Regions from separate parts of the Clavibacter davisi genome, predicted to be linked through region 1. Evidence: predicted binding sites of a transcription regulator. Region 1 holds the regulator's gene; each other region holds the start of a gene.
The links. Region 1 encodes HrcA, which represses chaperone genes, less so after heat shock. Its sites were predicted from a motif close to TTNGCACTCGNNNNNNNCGAGTGCNAA; they were not measured.
Positions count from the first base shown of each region.

Region 2: a site for HrcA is predicted at 4,051-4,077, ahead of groES (co-chaperone GroES). Genes of this name have one in related genera too.
Region 3: a site for HrcA is predicted at 5,195-5,221, ahead of groL (chaperonin GroEL). Genes of this name have one in related genera too.

Region 1 covers NZ_CP199882.1:1,718,054-1,724,378, forward strand. The annotation lists gene hemW (radical SAM family heme chaperone HemW) at 1-719, shown strand, start outside; gene ACU4ZT_RS08170 (VOC family protein) at 771-1,184, opposite strand; gene ACU4ZT_RS08175 (DUF4870 domain-containing protein) at 1,195-1,590, opposite strand; gene hrcA (heat-inducible transcriptional repressor HrcA) at 1,777-2,799, shown strand; gene dnaJ (molecular chaperone DnaJ) at 2,860-3,972, shown strand; gene ACU4ZT_RS08190 (16S rRNA (uracil(1498)-N(3))-methyltransferase) at 3,975-4,727, shown strand; gene ACU4ZT_RS08195 (HIT domain-containing protein) at 4,756-5,112, shown strand; gene ACU4ZT_RS08200 (PhoH family protein) at 5,099-6,148, shown strand; gene ybeY (rRNA maturation RNase YbeY) at 6,145-6,325, shown strand, end outside.
Region 2 covers NZ_CP199882.1:2,882,983-2,889,307, forward strand. The annotation lists gene ACU4ZT_RS13585 (hypothetical protein) at 1-272, opposite strand, end outside; gene ACU4ZT_RS13590 (DUF6507 family protein) at 269-592, opposite strand; gene ACU4ZT_RS13595 (hypothetical protein) at 898-1,473, opposite strand; gene ACU4ZT_RS13600 (hypothetical protein) at 1,747-2,274, opposite strand; gene ACU4ZT_RS13605 (hypothetical protein) at 2,489-2,890, opposite strand; gene ACU4ZT_RS13610 (hypothetical protein) at 2,938-3,489, opposite strand; gene groES (co-chaperone GroES) at 3,668-3,964, opposite strand; gene ACU4ZT_RS13620 (class I SAM-dependent methyltransferase) at 4,110-5,312, shown strand; gene ACU4ZT_RS13625 (DUF4190 domain-containing protein) at 5,396-5,824, opposite strand; gene tsaD (tRNA (adenosine(37)-N6)-threonylcarbamoyltransferase complex transferase subunit TsaD) at 5,929-6,325, opposite strand, start outside.
Region 3 covers NZ_CP199882.1:2,768,495-2,774,819, reverse strand. The annotation lists gene ACU4ZT_RS13115 (ABC transporter ATP-binding protein) at 22-1,122, opposite strand; gene ACU4ZT_RS13110 (DsbA family protein) at 1,435-2,346, shown strand; tRNA gene ACU4ZT_RS13105 (tRNA-Thr) at 2,395-2,467, shown strand; gene ACU4ZT_RS13100 (nitroreductase family protein) at 2,481-3,068, opposite strand; gene msrB (peptide-methionine (R)-S-oxide reductase MsrB) at 3,074-3,475, opposite strand; gene ACU4ZT_RS13090 (DUF3263 domain-containing protein) at 3,698-4,027, shown strand; gene ACU4ZT_RS13085 (LytR C-terminal domain-containing protein) at 4,060-4,635, shown strand; gene ACU4ZT_RS13080 (cold-shock protein) at 4,847-5,065, shown strand; gene groL (chaperonin GroEL) at 5,266-6,325, shown strand, end outside.

The sequences.
Region 1 (6,325 bases):
CGCACGACCCCGCCCGCATCGCGCCCGTCGTCCGCGGCGCCCGCGCGGCCGGGCTCGAGGTGAGCCTCGACCTCATCTACGGCACGCCGGGGGAGAGTATCGACGACTGGCGCGCCTCGCTCGAGCAGGCGATCGCCCAGGAGCCCGACCACCTGTCCGCGTACGCGCTCATCGTGGAGCCCGGCACGAAGCTCGCGCGGCAGATCCGCCGCGGCGAGGTGCCCGAGCCCGACGAGGACCTCCAGGCCGACATGTACGAGCTGGCCGACCGCATGCTGGGCGAGGCCGGCTACGAGTGGTACGAGGTGAGCAACTGGGCCCGCGGCGGCCGCCGCAGCCGCCACAACCTCGCGTACTGGCAGGGCCACGACTGGTGGGGCGTCGGACCCGGCGCGCACAGCCACGTCGGCGGCGTGCGCTGGTGGAACGTGAAGCACCCGGCCGCCTACGCCGACCGCGTGCTCGCGGGCGCCTCCCCGGGCGCCGGCCGCGAGAACCTCGACGACGCCACGCGCGAGGTGGAGCGGGTCCTGCTCGGGGCGCGGATCCGCGACGGCCTGTCCATTCCCACCCTCACCGTCGAGGGGCGCCGCCAGGTCGCCGGGCTCATCGCCGACGGCCTCGTGGACCCGCGCGCCGCCCTCGCGGGCACCCTCGTGCTCACCCTGTCGGGGCGGCTCCTCGCCGACGCCGTGGTCCGCCGCCTCCTCGAGGACTGACACGGGCCGTGGTCCGCCGCCTCCTCGAGGCCGGCGCGCACCGCCGCCGGGTCAGAGGACGACCGCGCCCACCTCGTCGCCCGCCTCGCGCTCGGCGTCGCTGCGCTCCACGCAGAACTCGTTCCCCTCCGGGTCGGCGAGCACGACCCACCCGCTGCCGTCCGCGTTCCGCCGGTCGGCGACGAGCGTCGCGCCGAGGGCGAGCACCCGGTCGACCTCCTCGTCGCGCGTGCGGTCGTCGGGCGCCAGATCGAGGTGCACCCGGTTCTTCGCCGTCTTCGGCGCGTCCGTGCGCTGCAGGATGATGCCGAGGCCCGACACCGGGTCGCCGAGCCACGCCGCGTCCTCGTCGGGGCGGTTGGGCTCGTCCGGATCCTCCGCGAAGCCGGTGACGCCCGCCCAGAAGAGCGAGAGCGCGTGCGGGTCCCGGCAGTCCACGGCGACGTGGCGGATCCTGGCGCTCATCGGTCCCCGACTACTTGATCCACCGGATGTTGAGCGGGTAGCGGTAGGGCCGACCGCCCTGCACGCGCGCGCCGCCGATGATCGCGAACACGATGTTGACCACGACGACCGCGAAGATCACGAGGCCGAGCAGCACGGAGATGAGGATCCCGAGGAACGGGATGACCACGAAGACGGCCTGGAGCACGTTGAGGATGACGAGCACGCCGGCGACGTTGATCGTCCAGTTCGTCGCCTCCTTGCCCTCCTGGTCCGTGAAGCGACCGCGTTCCCGGAACACGAGCCAGACGATGAACGACGGCACGATGAGGATCGCGAGGAAGTGCGTCAGCGACGCCCACAGCCGGTCCTCGCCCGGGGTGAGGGGGGCGGGGGCGCCGTAGGGGTGGGGATCGGGTGCGGACATCGCGGGCCTCTCGGTGCACGGCACGGGCCGACGGCCGGTGGATCGCGCGGGATCGTGTGGGTGGTGCCCGGCCTCGCCCGGCCCCACCACGCTACCTCCGCCGACGCGCGACCGGCAATGCCGGGCCGTCGGATCCACGCGGTACGATTGGCAGTCAGAACCGACGAGTGCCAGGAGGGAGCCGCCATGGTCTCGGAACGCGGACTCGACGTCCTCCGGGTGATCGTGCAGGACTACGTGTCCTCCCGTGAGCCCGTGGGCTCCAAGTCCATCGTGGAGCGCCACGCCTTCGGCGTCTCGGCCGCCACCATCCGCAACGACATGGCCCTGCTCGAGGAGGAGGAGCTCATCGCGGCGCCGCACACCTCCTCGGGACGCGTGCCGACGGACAAGGGCTACCGGCTCTTCGTCGACCAGCTCGCGGACGTGCGCCCGCTCACCCCGGCGCAGCGCCAGGCCATCCACGTGTTCCTCGGCCAGTCGGTCGACCTCGACGACGTGCTCGCGCGCACCGTGCGGCTCCTCGCGCAGCTCACCAACCAGGTCGCGCTCGTGCAGTACCCGTCGCTCGCGACGAGCCACGTGAAGCACGTCGAGCTGGTCGCGCTGTCGGCCACGCGCGTGCTCACCGTGCTCATCACCGACACGGGCCGCGTCGAGCAGCGCGTCGTCGAGCTCCAGGGCGATCCCGACCAGGAGTTCCTCGCGGCCATGCGCACGCGGGTGAACGCGGCCGTCGGCGGTCTCGGCCTCGCCGAGGCGGCCGCACGCCTCGAGACCCTGGCCGACGAGGTGGAGCCCGCCCAGCGGGCCGCCGCCGCGGCTCTCGCGGGCACGCTCGTCGAGCAGGTGCTCGCGAACCGGCAGGAGCGCCTGCTGCTCGCCGGATCCGCGAACCTCGCCCGCACCGAGCGCGACTTCCCGGGCAGCATCTCGCCCGTCCTCGAGGCGATCGAGGAGCAGGTGGTGCTCCTGCGCCTGCTCGGCGAGATGGAAGCCGACCAGCACGGCGTCTCCGTGAGCATCGGGCGGGAGAACGCCCCGTTCGGGCTCGGCGAGACGAGCGTGCTCACCAGCGGCTACAGCTCGTCGGGAGGCGTGCTCGCGCGCCTCGGCGTGCTGGGCCCGACCCGCATGGACTACTCCACCAACATGGCGTCGGTGCGCGCGGTCGCGCGCTACCTCTCGCGCCTGCTCGAGGAGCGGTGACGCCCGCACGCCGGCGCACCGCCCCTGTTCCCCACGACCATCACCACCGAAGGGCCCGACGTGGCTGACCACTACGAAGTACTGGGCGTGAGCCGCGAGGCGACGTCCGAGGAGATCAAGAAGGCGTACCGCAAGCAGGCGCGCCAGCTGCACCCGGACGTCAACGACGCCCCCGACGCCGCCGAGCGGTTCAAGCTCGTGACGCACGCGTACGACGTGCTGTCCGACCCGCAGCAGCGCCAGCAGTACGACCTCGGCCCGCAGGCCGGGTTCGGCGGCGGCGGCCAGGGCTTCGGCGGGTTCGGCGACATCTTCGAGACGTTCTTCGGCGGCCAGCAGGGCGGAGGGGGGCGCGGTCCGCGCTCGCGCCAGGAGCGCGGCCAGGACGCGCTCCTCCGCGTCGAGGTCGAGCTCGAGGAGGTCATCTTCGGCGTGCACCGCGACCTCGAGATCGACACGGCCGTCGTGTGCGACACGTGCCACGGATCCTGCGCGCAGCCCGGCACGAGCGCCGTCACGTGCGACATCTGCCGCGGCTCCGGCAGCATCCAGCGCCAGGTGCGCTCGCTCCTCGGCAACGTCATGACGTCGAGCCCCTGCGGCACCTGCCGCGGCTACGGCACCGTCATCCCGCACCCCTGCCCCACGTGCGCCGGCCAGGGCCGCGTCCGCGCGCGCCGCACGGTGCCGGTCGACATCCCGGCCGGCGTCGATACGGGCCTCCGCCTCCAGATGCCGGGCTCCGGCGAGGTCGGCCCCGCGGGCGGACCGAACGGCGACCTCTACCTGGAGATCAAGGTCGCGCACCACGACGTCTTCAGCCGCAACGGCGACGACCTGCTCGCCACGGTCGAGGTGAGCATGGTCGACGCGATCCTCGGCAGCGACGCGCGCATCGAGGCGCTCGACGGCGCGGTGGACCTCGAGCTCCGCCCCGGCATCCAGAGCGCCGAGATCATCACGGTGCGAGGCCGCGGCGTGACGAAGCTCCGCGGCTCGGGGCGCGGCGACCTCAAGATCGGCATCCAGGTGGTGACGCCGCAGAAGCTCGACCACAGGGAGCGCGACCTCATCCAGCAGTTCGCGAAGCGCAACAAGGCTCCCGCGCCCCACCTCGCGCACTTCCAGCAGGGCCTCTTCCAGAAGCTCCGCGACCGCTTCCTCAACGTCTGACCGTGGCGCACTTCCACCTCGCGGACGACCTCGGTGACGGTGACCTGGCCGTCGGCCGGGTCGTCGCGCTCGGCGCCGCGGAGTCGCGCCACGCGGTCACCGTCGGCCGGATCCGCGCGGGCGAGGGCCTGCTCGTCGGCGACGGGCGCGGGACGATCGCGTCGTGCACCGTCACGACCGCGGATCCGCAGCGGCTGGAGCTGCGGGTCGACGGTGTCGAGGAGCACCCCGAGCCGTCGCCGCGCGTCGTGCTCGTGCAGGCGCTCGCGAAGGGCGATCGCGACGAGCTGGCTGTGCAGGCCGCGACCGAGCTGGGCGTCGACGCCGTGATCCCGTGGCAGGCGCAGCGCTCCATCTCCCGCTGGGAGGGCGCCAAGGTCGCCAAGGGGCGGGACCGCTGGCGCGCGATCGTGCGCGAGGCCGTGAAGCAGTCCATCCGCCCGCGCGTGCCCGGCGTGGAGGGGCTCGCGACGACGAAGGACCTCGCGCGGATGGCCGCCACCGCCCGCGTGCTCGTGCTCGACCCGACCGCCGCGACGCGGCTGTCCGCGCTCGACCTCGCCGCCCCCGCCGAGGCCGAGGCGACCGACGTGCTCCTCGTCGTGGGACCCGAGGGCGGCATCAGCCCGGCGGAGGTCGAGGTGCTCCGGGAGGCCGGGGCGATCCCGGTCGCGCTCGGCTCGGGCATCCTCCGCACGTCCACCGCAGGACCCGCAGCGCTCGCGCTCGTGAACGCGGCCCTCGGGCGATGGTGACGTCGCGGGCGCCGCGTAGGCTGGACGCATGAGCGAGACCCGAGAGCCCACCGTCTTCGAGCGCATCGTCGCCCGCGAGATCCCGGCCGAGATCGTCGCGGAGACCGAGCGCGTGATCGCGTTCCAGGACATCGCCCCGAAGGCCCCCGTCCACGTCCTGGTCGTGCCGAAGACGGCCGCGTACCGCGATGTCGTCGAGCTCGCCGCGGGCGACCCGGGCCTCCTCGCGGAGGTCGTCGACCTCGCGTCGCGCATCGGCGCCGAGCGGGCGGGCGGGCAGTTCCGCCTCGTCTTCAACACGGGCGCGGCGGCCGGCCAGACGGTCTTCCACGTGCACGCGCACGTGCTCGCGGGCTTCGGCCAGGGGGACCATGTCGGGTTCTGACCCGCGGGGCGGCGCGTCCGCGGAGGAGGAGCGCGTCGAGCAGACGGCGACGATGGACGGCGTGCTCATGGTGCGCCTCCTCGGGCCGCAGGACCGGCTGCTCCGGCAGATCGAGCGCGAGCACCCGGACGTCGACGTCCGGGTCCGCGGCAACGAGATCACGCTCGTCGGCACCCGGGCGGACGTGGCGTCGGCCCGTCGGCTCATCGACGAGGTCGTGGCGATGGTGGAGGACGGACAGCACGTGGAACCGCAGGAGATCGAGACGAGCGCGCGCCGGCTCGGCCAGGACGACGCCCGGACGCTGTCCGACGTGCTGAGCGAGGCCATCGTGCAGTCGCGCGGCCGCGTCGTGCGCCCCAAGACGCCCGGCCAGAAGCAGTACGTCGACGCCATCGACGCGAGCACGATCGTGTTCGGCATCGGCCCCGCGGGCACCGGCAAGACCTACCTCGCCATGGCCAAGGCCGTCCAGGCGCTGCAGCGCAAGGAGGTCGAGCGGATCATCCTCACCCGCCCGGCCGTCGAGGCGGGCGAGCGGCTCGGCTACCTGCCCGGCTCGCTGACCGACAAGATCGACCCGTACCTCCGGCCGCTGTTCGACGCGCTCAACGAGATGATGGATCCCGAGCTCGTCCCGAAGCTCATGGCCTCCAACACCATCGAGGTGGCGCCGCTCGCCTACATGCGCGGGCGCACCCTCAACAACGCGTTCGTCGTGCTCGACGAGGCGCAGAACACCACTCCGGAGCAGATGAAGATGTTCCTCACCCGCCTCGGCTTCGGCTCGAAGATGGTGGTCACGGGCGACATCACGCAGGTCGACCTGCCCACGGGGTCGAGCGGCCTCCAGCTCGTCACCCGCGTGCTGGACGGCATGGACGACATCCACTTCTCCCGCCTCACGAGCGACGACGTCGTGCGGCACACCCTGGTCGGCCGCATCGTGGACGCGTACACGCGCTACGACGCGGAGCGCCAGGCCGCCGACCACCTCCGCGCCGAGCGCCGCACCGCCCCTGGGAGCACCCGATGAGCATCGAGATCAACAACGAGTCCGCCATCGAGGTCGACGAGCCGCTCATCCAGCGCCTCGCCACCTACGCGCTCGACACCCTGCACGTGCACCCGGACGCCGAGCTCGCCATCGTGATGGTGGACGAGGGCGCGATGGAGCAGCTGCACGTGCAGTGGATGGACGAGCCGGGTCCCA
Region 2 (6,325 bases), 1.2 Mb from region 1:
GTCGAATAGGCGAGGAGCGCCGCTTTCGCCGCGGCGGCATCCTCACCAAGGGTCCTCGAGAGCGTCTGCGCGGAGGAGAGGGCATCGAATAGTCGTGCGGAGTCAGGGGTGTCGAATACGTCGACAGCCGAGAGGCCTGACCATGATCGGGTGATTGACTGCATGGCCTCGTCCATCGCCGCGCCGATCTTGTCGAAGGCGGCAGCCGCAGTCTCGACATCGGCCGCGCTCGGTATGTCCGACAGCCGGTCCGCGGGATCGGATGACGTCATCGGCCCGCCCCCTGGGAGAGGTTGGTGGCCATCTCGTCGTCGCCTTGGGCGTAAGCGTCAAGGGCGAGCTGCGTCTGGTCGATGACCTTGCCCACTGCGGAGTCGACCGCGGCGATCTGGGACAGGAGAGGATTCCCGCTGATGAGGGCGAGCGCTGCCGCTGTCTTGGGTCCGACGACAGCAGAGGCACCTTCGATGGCCTTCGTGACTGCCGCCTTGGCGGTGTCCAGCCCGGACAGGTCATTGCGCGTGGCGGTGAGGACGGTCCTCACCGTGTCGGGATCGATCCTCCAGCCGTTGCCGCTGGTCTGCCCGGTCATGCCGCGCGGCCTTCCCAGGAGGACGAGTTCGTCACAGTGGGCCGGTGTCCCGCCGCGAAGTGACGACGACCGCTGACGGACGCGACGATAGGAGAGACGGTAGCAATCGAGGCAAGCATGATCGGCGAGATTCTGGACACGGGCGGAGCCTTACACGCGGTAGGAGTTCGGCACCGCTCTTGTGCACAGGGGAGGCGTCGAGCTACTTCCGCTCTGGGGGGAGCCGGAACGTGAGGCAGTCCGCTCAGCGCCCTGAGCGGCCGAATCTCGCACGTAGGGCCGCCGCACCCTTCGCGAGGACTCGATCAGTCAGCTGAGCCGAACGTCTTCCTCATCACTTCTTCCAAGGGGACGCCGTCTCGTGTCCCCTTCGGCGACGGGGCGTCCTGCTCCGAACCCGCGACGGTCGACCGCACAGCGGACGCATCGCGTGAGACAGCAGCACCTCGAGATGACTCCGACGCTCGGCGGTCGAGGCCCTTCGCGGCCCTGTACCACCGAGGCAGGAGCACGCGGGGCATGAACCCCATGCCGATCAGGCCTAGCACCACGATGGCTACTACGAGGAATGCAACCGGCATCTGAGCCGGAGGAGGCAGGACGAGCGCCACAGCCCCGAGGAGAAGGCCCACTCCCGTCCAGCCGATGCCCAACGGTAGGTACGGGAAGTAGTAGATGCTCACCACAGGTGGCTTCCACCGAGCCCACGACCTCCAAAGTCCAGAGTAGGCGAGAGCACCCACAGTGAGGAAGACGATCGCCGGGACGAGCAACCGGGCCGCTATGCCAAGGGAAGACGCGTCCTGGCTCGAGGCACTCGTCATGCCGACGATCGCGGTCGAGGATGACGAAGCGGAGATCGGGAGCAGAAGCAGCAGCACCTGCCGAGTCTCACAAATCGGGGGAACCCCGTCGGCCGTCCCCCACACCCCCTGCCCTCGAGAGCCGGCGGTCGCTCAGGAGCACAACCCTCGTGCGCGCCTCCTCCGACCCCGGAAAAGGTGTCGACATCGGGCTCGGCTCCGAGCCATCACCTCGACGAACGGGCCCCACCGGAGAGTCATCGATGTAGGCGTCTCGCCGCCGCTCGATGTCCCTTCCGAAGCGACGCACGCATGGGCGCCTCCCGGGCGCGAGAGGAGCGACACCTCGACTCAGTCGGATGACCCGAAGGCCTTCCTCATCACTTCTTCCATCGCGACGCCGTCTCGTGTCCCCGTCGGCGACTCAGCACCCGGGCATGCGCGCTCGTCGCCCGCCCGCCCGTTGGGCGAGTCGCGTGAGAATGTGGCGCCTAGAGACGCATCCGCCGCTCGGCGGTCGAGGCCCTTCGCGGCCCTGTACCACCGAGGCAGGAGCGCCCGGGGCATGAAGCGCATACCGATCAAGCCGAGAAACACGATCGCCACGCCGAGGTAGATGACCGGCATCTCGATCGCCGGAGGCAGGAACAACCCTGGAGCCATGACCGCGTAGCCCACCCCCATCCACCCGATGCCGAGCGGCAGATACGGGAAGTAGTAGATGCTCACCACAGGGGGCTTCAAGCGAGCCCACCACCTCCACAGTCCGGAGAATGCCAGCAGCCCGATGGCGAGAAACACGATGGCCATCACGAGTCCTTCAGCCGCGATGCCGAGGGAGGACATGCCTCCGCTCGCGCCGCTCGTCTCGCTCAGCATCGCTCTGAATGAATACGCAGGAGACGACCGGAACGGGAGCACCTGCTGAGCCTCGCAGATGGTGGGAATTGCGCCGGCTGTCGCCCACAGCCTGAGCACCTTTCCACCTCACCTGCTGAGGCGAGAGGGCATTCGCCAGCAATAGGGTCCAGGTGATCGACTCGACCGAGCTTCCACACTTGCCAGCGCATGTCACGTCGATCGCCGGGGCCGTTCAGGGCCGATCGACCGGGTCCTCACCGTTCCGATCAGAGTCCATGTCCATCCGCGCTCGGTACCACGCAGGGAGCAGGACCCTCGGGACCCCGATCATCGACATGGCACCCACCACGCCGATGCCCAGCCCGAGGTACAGGAAGACCGAGCTGAGGAAGGGTGGGAGCACTCTGCCGGCGGATACGGCGAGGGCTCCCACTCCCATGACACCGATTCCCAAAGGATAGGTATATCGGTTCCTCGACCACGCACGCCACAGCCCGGTGTACGCGACCGCCCCGATCGCCACCATCACCACACCGACGAGGAAGGACTCGACGTAGATCGAAGCAGACGTGTCGCCGCTCGGGGCACCTCCCGCGACGACGAGGGCGTGGACTACTCCTGCGGCCGACCGCATCACGACAGCGTCCGTGAGCAGACGATCTCCTCCACGTCAGCCTCGGCTCAGTCCGCCGAGCCGAACGTCCGGCTGACCGCGTCATTGACAGCGGTCTCGTCTTTCCCGGACGCGCCGCCCTGAGCGGCCGGTCCAGCCCCCGCTTGCGTCGGCGACGGGCTGCCCGCCGAGATCGGGTAGCGACGATCGCTCGACGTGCTTCCGTCCAGCCCCTTCGCGGCCCGGTACCACCGAGGCAGGAGCGCACGAGGCATCCACATGGCGCTGCACACCGCGAGGATCTCCACGAAGATCCCGAGGTAGATGACGGGCAAGCGAGCGGCTGGCGGGAAGAGGATGAAAGCACCGATGATCAGAAGACCCACGCCCAGCCAGCCGATCGCCAAGGGCAAGTACGGGAAGTAGAACATGGTGACGATGGGGCGCTTCATGCGGGCCCACCATCGCCACACACCGGAATACGCCAGAGCACCCACTCCGAGGAAGACCAGGCCCATGAGGGCCGCGGTGACAGCGGAGGCCAGCAGGCTGCGGCTCGCTGAGTCGTCGGAGGCGAGGGCGAGTAGAGCGGAGGCGGCGAGGATCGGGACGGCATGCACTCGACGAGTGTCACAGATCCCAGGCACCCGGTCGGTGTTCCCCCACAGCTGCGGGATCCCATTGAGGGCATCGGCGTGCGACCGTCGGCCCCGCACGCACAGGAGCCCGGCCGAACGTGTCGGCCGGGCTCTCGCGTGGTGCGATGGTGCGTGGTGCGGTGTCGCTGCGTGCGGAGCGTCAGCGCTCGATGACGGCGAGCACGTCGCGCGCGGAGAGGACGAGGAGGTCCTTGCCGTCGTACTTGACCTCGGTGCCGCCGTACTTGGAGTAGATGACCTTGTCGCCGACGGCGACGTCGAGGGGGACGCGGTTGCCGTTGTCGTCGATGCGGCCGGGGCCCACGGCCACGACCTCGCCCTCCTGGGGCTTCTCCTTGGCGGTGTCGGGGATGACCAGACCAGACGCGGTGGTCTGCTCGGCTTCGACCTGCTGGATGACGATGCGATCCTCGAGCGGCTTGATGGAGACCGACACGGTTGACCTCTTCCTTCGTGACTAAGGGACAAGACTTCATTGGCAATCTCCGGGGGAGAGTGCCAGGTGAGATTCTACGGGCCGCGCTTGCACTCGCGCAACGCGAGTGCCAATCGGTGGGGAGCGGCCCCGATACGGTGGGCGGATGGATCAGACCGACCTCCGCGAGGTCCTCTCCCTCGAGGGGCTCCGCCTGCTCGACTCCCTGCCCGAGCCTCAGCCCGGCGATGACGCCGTGCGGATCGTGAGCGCCCTGCGCGCCGAGGGCCACTCCCCCGAGCGGGTGCGCGCGGTGCTCACGCAGTCCCGCCTGCGCGCGAAGGCGCGGGGGAAGTTCGGCGACTTCGCCGAGCGCATGCTGTTCACGGAGGCCGGGCTCGAGCAGGCCACCCGGCTGCCGGTCGCCGCGCAGCACGCGGGCCGCTTCCAGCAGGCCGGCGTCGCGCACGTCGCCGACCTCGGCTGCGGGATCGGCGGGGACGCGATGGCGATGGCGGCCATCGGGATCCGCGTCACGGCGGTCGAGCGCGACGAGGTGACCGCGGCGATCGCCGGCTGGAACCTCGCGCCGTTCCCCGAGGCGGTCGTCGAGCAGGGCACGGCCGAGGCGTTCGACGTGGGTCGCGTGGACGGCGTCTACCTCGATCCGGCGCGGCGCACGGAGGGGCACTCGTCGACGCGGCGCATCTCGGATCCGGACGCCTACTCCCCCACGCTCGCCGCCGCGTTCGAGCGGGCGGCGGGGCGCGCCGCCGGCATCAAGCTCGGCCCGGGCCTCGACCGCGACCTCATCCCCGCGGAGGCGGAGGCGCAGTGGGTGTCGGTCGACGGGCAGGCCGTGGAGATGGGCCTGTGGTTCGGGCCGACGCGGCGCGACGGCGTGCGACGGGCGGCGCTCGTGATCAGCGGCGGGTCGCACGCGGAGCTCACCGCGGCGGCCGACAGCGCGGACGCGGAGCTCGGCGAGCTCGGCGAGCACCTGTACGAGCCGGACGGCGCCGTGATCCGCGCGCGCCTCATCGGCGACCTCGCGCGCTCGCTCGACGGGCGGATGGTGGGCGAGGGCATCGCCTGGATCACCGCGGACCGGGAGCAGGCGACGCCGTTCGCGCGCGGCTTCCGGGTGCGCGAGGTGCTCCCGCTCGACGAGCAGCGGCTGAAGCGCGAGCTGCGGGCGCGCGGCATCGGGACGCTCGAGATCAAGAAGCGCGGAGTCGACGTGGATCCGGCGCGGCTGCGGACGCGACTCCAGCTGAAGGGCGACGCGTCGGCGACGCTCATCGCGACGCGCGTGGGCGGGCGGCGCGTGGCGATCCTCGCGGACCGGCACGGGGTGCACGCGGGCTGACGCCCGACCGCCGGGCCGCTGCCCGGACACGACGACGCGGCCGCCCCGAGGGGACGGCCGCGCGTGTGATGCGGTGGTGCGTGCTAGCGCCCGGACGGCATCGGGATCGGCGTGCCGTTGATCTGGCCGGTGCTGATGGCGTTGAGGACCACGAGCGCGAAGATGCCGATCAGCACGCTGACCAGCACGCCGACGATGCCGAGGATGAGGCCGGTGAGCCAGAAGCCCTTGGTGCCGGGGTTGCGCTTGCGCGCGAGGACGCCCGTGACGATCGCCGCGATGCCCACGAAGAACGTGAGGAACCAAAGGGGGATCGAGAGCACCAGCGACACGATGCCGAGCACCAGCGACGTGATGGCGAGGCCCTTCTTGGGCGCACCGCCCTGGCCGGGCTGGTAGGGGGCCGCGTAGGGCGAGCCGGATCCGGCCGCGGGCGCCGCCGGGTAGGAGGGCTGGCTCGGTGCGGGCGGGAAGTCGTCGGAGGAGCGGTCCGGATTCTGCGGATCGGTCATGGTGGTTCCTTTCGTCCCTGGGAACATACCGTGTTCCGGGCCCGGCGCGAGAGGACGCGCGCAATGGATGCAATGCGCACGGCGCGTCGCTGCAGTGCGCCGGCTCAGCCGACCTGCACGACGGTGACGGGGAGCGTGGAGTCGGCGCCGAACGCGAGGCCGGACGGCGCACGCCCGGAGGTGACGAGGCGGGCGCCGAGGGCCGCGATCATCGCGCCGTTGTCGGTGCAGAGGGACAGCGGCGGGATCCGCAGCTCGATGCCCGCGGCCGCGCACCGCTCCGCCGCGAGCTCCCGCACGCGCGCGTTCGCGACGACGCCGCCGCCCAGCAGCAGGCGCGGGATCCCGTGGTCGACGCACGCGGCGACGGCCTTCGTGAGCAGCACGTCGACCACGGCCTCGCGGAAGCTCGCGGCGACGTCGGCGACCGGCACGGGCTCGCCCGCGTCCTGGCGCTTCTCGACCCAGCGGGCGACCGCGGTCTTGAGACCGGAGAACGAG
Region 3 (6,325 bases), 1.1 Mb from region 1:
GACGTGCGGTGACGGAGCGGATCAGCCCGCGGCGACCGGCGCGTTGAGGCGGAGGCCGCTCTCGGCGTCGAAGGCGTGGAGGTGGCCCGGCTGCGGCGTGATGAAGACGGTGTCGCCGGCGTTCGGGTGCAGGCGGCCGTCGACGCGCGCGACGAGGTCGGTGCGCTTGCCCTCGATGTCGGTGTGGCCGTAGAGGTAGCCGTCTGCGCCGAGCTCCTCGACGAGGTCGACCGTGACCGAGAGGCCCTGGCCCTGCGTCGTGGAGACGACGACGTCCTCGGGACGCACGCCGATGGTCACGGCGTTTCCGCTCGCGTTCGTGAGCACGTCGCGCTCGACGGGCACCACGGCGGAGCCGAACTGCACGCCGCCGTCGACGACGTTCGCGGTGAAGAGGTTCATCGCGGGCGAGCCGATGAAGCCGGCCACGAAGACGTTCTGCGGCTTCTCGTAGAGGTCGCGCGGGGTGCCGACCTGCTGCAGGACGCCGTCCTTGAGGACCGCGATGCGGTCGCCCATGGTGAGCGCCTCGGTCTGGTCGTGGGTGACGTAGACCGTGGTGACGCCGAGGCGGCGCTGGAGCGACGCGATCTGCGTGCGGGTCTGGACGCGGAGCTTGGCGTCGAGGTTCGACAGCGGCTCGTCCATGAGGAACACCTGCGGCTGGCGCACGATGGCGCGGCCCATGGCGACGCGCTGGCGCTGGCCGCCGGAGAGGGCCTTGGGCTTCCGGCTGAGGTAGGGCTCGAGGTCGAGGAGCTTGGCGGCCTCGAGGACGCGGGTGGCCCGCTCGTCCTTGCCGACGCCGGCGATCTTGAGCGCGAAGCCCATGTTCTCGGCGACGGTCATGTGGGGGTACAGCGCGTAGTTCTGGAACACCATCGCGATGTCGCGGTCCTTCGGCGGCACGTCCGTGACGTTGCGGTCGCCGATGAAGATGTTGCCGTCGTTGACCTCCTCGAGGCCCGCGAGCATGCGGAGGGTGGTCGACTTGCCGCAGCCGGACGGGCCGACGAGGACGAGGAACTCGCCGTCGGCGACCTCCAGGTCGATCTGGTCGACGGCCGGGCGGGTGGAGCCCGGGTACAGGCGCGTGGCCTTGTCGAAAGTTACTGATGCCATTTCGGTGTTCTCCTTCACGGGCAGGTACGTGCCCGACGATCCGTGGTGATGGATGTGATGCTCATGGCTCATCGCTGTGGGCGACGACGACCACCCGATGAGTATTGCACGAGGGCCATGGAGCGGGAAGCGCACCATGATGCGGATCGGCGGCTATTCCCCACCTGGGGACCTCCGCCGCCGAGCCTGTATCGTCGGATGGACGACCTCCTCGCGCGGCCGCGTCATCGCTTTCCCAGGCTGCCCGCCTAGAGTCCTGAGGTCGTGCGGGAGCCCGCCCGCACCCGACATCCATCCCCTGAGCGAGGATCCATGAGCAGCACGCCGCCCGCGCACGAACCGCACGGCGGCCATCGTCGACGCCGCGAGGCGGCGCGCGAGAAGGCCCGGCTCAACCGCATGAAGCAGCGACGTCGCGACGTCGCGACGCGCGGCCTCGTGCGCGGCGGCATCGCGGTGGCGCTCGTCGCCGTCGTGGTCGTGGTCGGCCTCATCGTCGTCCAGGGCGCCCGCCCCGCCGGACCCGGCCCCCAGAACATGGCGAGCGACGGCATCCTCATCGGCAAGGACCTGGCAGCCGTCCCCACCCGGGCGCTCGAGCCGCAGCAGGTCCCGGTCCCCACCCAGTCCGAGGCCGCCGGCGTCGCCCACATCCGCGTGTACGTCGACTACCTCTGCACGGCGTGCAAGGAGTTCCAGGACACGAACGGGGCGCAGATGGAGGGGTGGCTGCAGTCCGGCGCCGCCACCGTCGAGGTGCACCCCGTCGCCATACTCACGAGCAAGTCGCAGGGGTACTCGCAGCGCGCTGCCAACGCCGCCGCCTGCGTCGCCGACACCTCGCCCGACGACTTCTGGGCGTTCAACGCGTCCCTGTTCGCGGAGCAGCCGGCGGAGCAGAGCACGGGGCTCAGCGACGAGCGCATCACGGAGCTCGCGGGGCAGGCTGGCGCCTCGTCGCCCGACGTGGCGAAGTGCATCGCGGACCAGCGCTTCCAGTCCTGGGTCAACGCCGCCACCGATCGCGTCCTCAACGGCGACATCCCCGACTCCAACGTCGCGAAGGTCGTCGGCGCTCCCGTCATCGTCGTCGGCGAGCGGCAGTACACGGGTCAGCCGGACGACGCCAAGGCGTTCGCGGCGTTCGTGCTGCAGGCCGCGGGGCAGGACCCGACCTCCACGCCGACGCCCGCCCCCGAGGCGACCCCCGCCACCGCGCCGTAGGCGGCGCACCGGCTCCTATGATGGATCGACGGCCCGCGAGGGCGGTCGGCCGGCCTGGCGCAATTGGTAGCGCACCGCACTTGTAATGCGGCGGTTACGGGTTCGAGTCCCGTGGCCGGCTCGAGACGGTCGCCTCAGTCGAGGACCGTGATCATCCGCTCGCCGGGGACGACGATGCGCGGGCCCTTGCCGTCGGGTTCGGCGTCGCCGACGTACAGCCACCCGAGCAGGTCCTCCCCGTCGGACAGCCCGTGCATGCGGCGGACCGGGTCGCTGCGCGTGAGACCCCCGGTGCGCCAGAAGACGCCCCAGCCCTGCTCCTCGAGCAGCAGCGTGAGCGCGTGGGCCACGCCGGCGGCGACGGCCTCCTGCTCCCACTCCGGGACCTTGCGGCTGGGCGTGCGGCGGACGACCACGGCGACGAGCAGGCTCGCGCGATGGACCTTCTTGCCGTGCTTGCCGGATCCGGCGTCACCTGCCGCCTCGTCCATCGCCGCGCCGAGGCGGTCGCGCGCGGTCCCGCGGATCTCGATGACGCGCCAGGGGCGCAGGCCTCCGTGGTCGGCCAGCCGGCAGGCGGCCTCGACGAGCGGGACGAGGTCCTCGTGCGAGGGCGAGGCCGCACCCACGGAGGAGCGGGAGCGCCGCCCGCGCAGCGCGTCGAGCACGGGGGTGCCGGGCCCGGTCGGGTCGGCGTCGCCGCCCGCCCGGTGCCGCGGCATCGGGGTCACTCCGCCGTGCGGAACGACATGGAGACCGAGTTCATGCAGAACCGGTCGCCCGTGGGGGTCTGCGGGGCGTCGTCGAAGACGTGCCCGAGGTGCGATCCGCACCGTGCGCAGACGACCTCGACGCGCTTCATGCCGAGGCTGGTGTCGGTGTACAGCTTGACCGCGTCGCTCTCCTTCGGCGCGTAGAAGCTCGGCCACCCGCAGTGGGAGTCGAACTTCGTGTCGCTCGTGAAGAGCTCGGCACCGCAGGCCTTGCAGCCGTAGACGCCGGTGCGGTCCTCGTCCAGCAGCTCGCCCGTCCAGGGGCGCTCGGTGGCCTGCTGTCGCAGCACCGCGTACTCCTCGGGGGAGAGCTCCTGACGCCACTGCTCGTCGGTCTTCTCGATCTCGTAGGCCATGGTGCGGGTCCTTTCTCGCTGGTCGATCCTAGGGGCGGCGTCCCAGCGCGCCTCCTGGGTCAACCGACGCGGTGCCCCGAGGATTCCTCGGGCGAGGACGCTTCGCCGCCCGGCGTGGGCGGATCCGGCCGTCGCCCGCCCGACGGGACACCCCGCGCGCGTTCGCGAGGCGCCCAGGATCCCGCCCCTAGTATGTGGGGGATGTCGGGGAAGGAGCACGCCGTGGACCACCGCGAAGCCCGCTCCGCCACCGCCCCCTCTCCCCAGGACGCGGGCGTCGTCGAGCTCGACGAGCGCTCGCGCGCCGTCCTCGACTTCGAACGCGACTGGACCCGGCACGCCGGGGCCAAGGAGGAGGCCATCCGCCAGGCCTTCGGCCTGTCGGCCACCCGCTACTACCAGCTGCTGGGCGCCCTCATCGAGACGCGTCCGGCGCTCGCCTACGACCCGCTCCTCGTCGGCCGGCTCCTCCGACTGCGTGAGACGCGCGCCGCGGCCCGCGCCGCGCGAGCGCTCCCCGCCGGTCTCCCGCACCGCCCGAACGCGCGCTGACCCGCGCCCTACCGAGGAGACTCGAGACCGCCATGCCCTCCCACGCTCCCGACCGGTTCGACGACGTACCCGGCGACCTCAGCCGCGTCGGCGCGCACCGCGCCCCGCGCCCTCGCCATCACCGGTTCCGGGCGTTCGCCTGGGCGGCGCTCGCCACGGGCCTCCTCGTCGGGCTCGGGGTGGTCGGGCTGTTCGTGATCGACGACCGGGTGTCCTTCACGGACATCATCCCGAACGACAGCGCCTCCGAGGAGGCGGCGGCTCCCACCGAGACGCCGACCGTGGCGCCCATCACGGTCCCAGGGATGGTCGTGACCGTGCTCAACGGCACCCGCACGTCGGGCCTCTCGGCCAAGGCCGCCACAGCGCTCCAGACGGCCGGCTGGAAGATCGGCTCCCGGGTGAACGCGAGCTCGTCCGACATCACGACGACCACCGTCTACTACTACGACGCAGCGGACGAGGGCGCGGCCCGCGGGCTCGTGGCGCAGCTCGGGGTGGGCGACGTGCAGCAGTCCGAGCAGTTCCGCCCCGCGCAGGGCACGGCGGCCGCCCAGGCGGCGCGCCTCACGGCTGTCCTCGGCGCGGACTACGCGGCCCGCGGCTAGACGACGGCGGGCCCCGTCGGGCCCGTGGGGAAACCGGGCACCGGATGCGCCAGCCTGGCTATCGTGCTGCCTGGTCGCATGCCCCTCGCGTCCCGGCTCTGCACGCCGCCGTCCCGAGGGCGTGTCGCGGGGCCGATGCAGGGCTCCGCGATCGACCCGGGGGTGGCGGTACCGCGCCCCCGCCATCGCGCAGTCGCACTGGGAGAAGCACATGGCCAACGGAACCGTGAAGTGGTTCAACGGGGAGAAGGGGTTCGGATTCATCACCGTGGACCCGGTAGAGGGCGGCGCCGCCCAGCAGGACGTCTTCGTCCACTACTCGGCCATAGAGATGTCGGGATACAAGGTCCTCGAGGAGGGGCAGCGGGTCGTCTTCGAGATCGGCCAGGGGTCCAAGGGCCTGCAGGCCGAGAAGGTCACGCTGGGCTGACTCCGCGCTCCCACGACGCCGCCGTCCCCGGGACGGCGGCGTCGCGCATGTCCGCCACGTGTCCTCCCCCAGGCCGCCGCCTGTGAGCGGCTCGCTTGCACTCCCGTAGGGCGAGTGCCAGAATCGTCCCTGGCACTCCCTCACGGGGAGTGCTAGACGACTGCCTTTTTCCTGACGTCCGGGAGGGACGAGAGATACACATGGCTAAGATCATCGCTTTTGACGAAGAAGCCCGCCGCGGCCTCGAGCGCGGCCTCAACATCCTGGCCGACGCGGTCCGCGTGACCCTCGGCCCGCGTGGCCGCAACGTCGTCCTCGAGAAGAAGTGGGGCGCCCCCACCATCACGAACGACGGCGTCTCCATCGCCAAGGAGATCGAGCTCGACGACCCGTTCGAGAAGATCGGCGCTGAGCTCGTCAAGGAGGTCGCCAAGAAGACCGACGACGTCGCCGGTGACGGCACCACCACCGCGACCGTCCTCGCGCAGGCCCTGGTCCGCGAGGGCCTCCGCAACGTCGCCGCGGGTGCCGACCCCATCAGCCTCAAGCGCGGCATCGAGAAGGCCGTCGCCGCCGTCACGGAGGAGCTCAAGGCCGCCGCGAAGGAGATCGAGACCAAGGAGGAGATCGCCGCCACCGCGTCCATCTCCGCCGGCGACTCCACCATCGGCGCGATCATCGCCGAGGCGATCGACAAGGTCGGCAAGGAGGGCGTCGTCACCGTCGAGGAGTCGAACACCTTCGGCACCGAGCTCGAGCTCACCGAGGGCATGCGCTTCGACAAGGGCTACCTGTCGCAGTACTTCGTCACCGACCCCGAGCGCCAGGAGGCCGTGTTCGAGGACGCGTACATCCTGATCGTCAACTCGAAGATCTCGAACATCAAGGACCTGCTGCCGATCGTCGACAAGGTCATCCAGTCCGGCAAGCAGCTCCTCATCATCGCGGAGGACGTGGACGGCGAGGCCCTGGCCACGCTCGTCGTGAACAAGATCCGCGGCATCTTCAAGTCGGTCGCCGTCAAGGCCCCCGGCTTCGGCGACCGTCGCAAGGCGCAGCTGCAGGACATCGCGATCCTCACCGGCGGCCAGGTCATCGCCGAGGAGGTCGGCCTCAAGCTCGAGAACGTCACCCTCGACCTGCTCGGCACGGCCCGCAAGGTCGTCATCACCAAGGACGAGACCACGATCGTCGACGGCGGCGGCGACGCCACCGAGATCTCGGCGCGCGTGCAGCAGATCCGCAACGAGATCACCAACA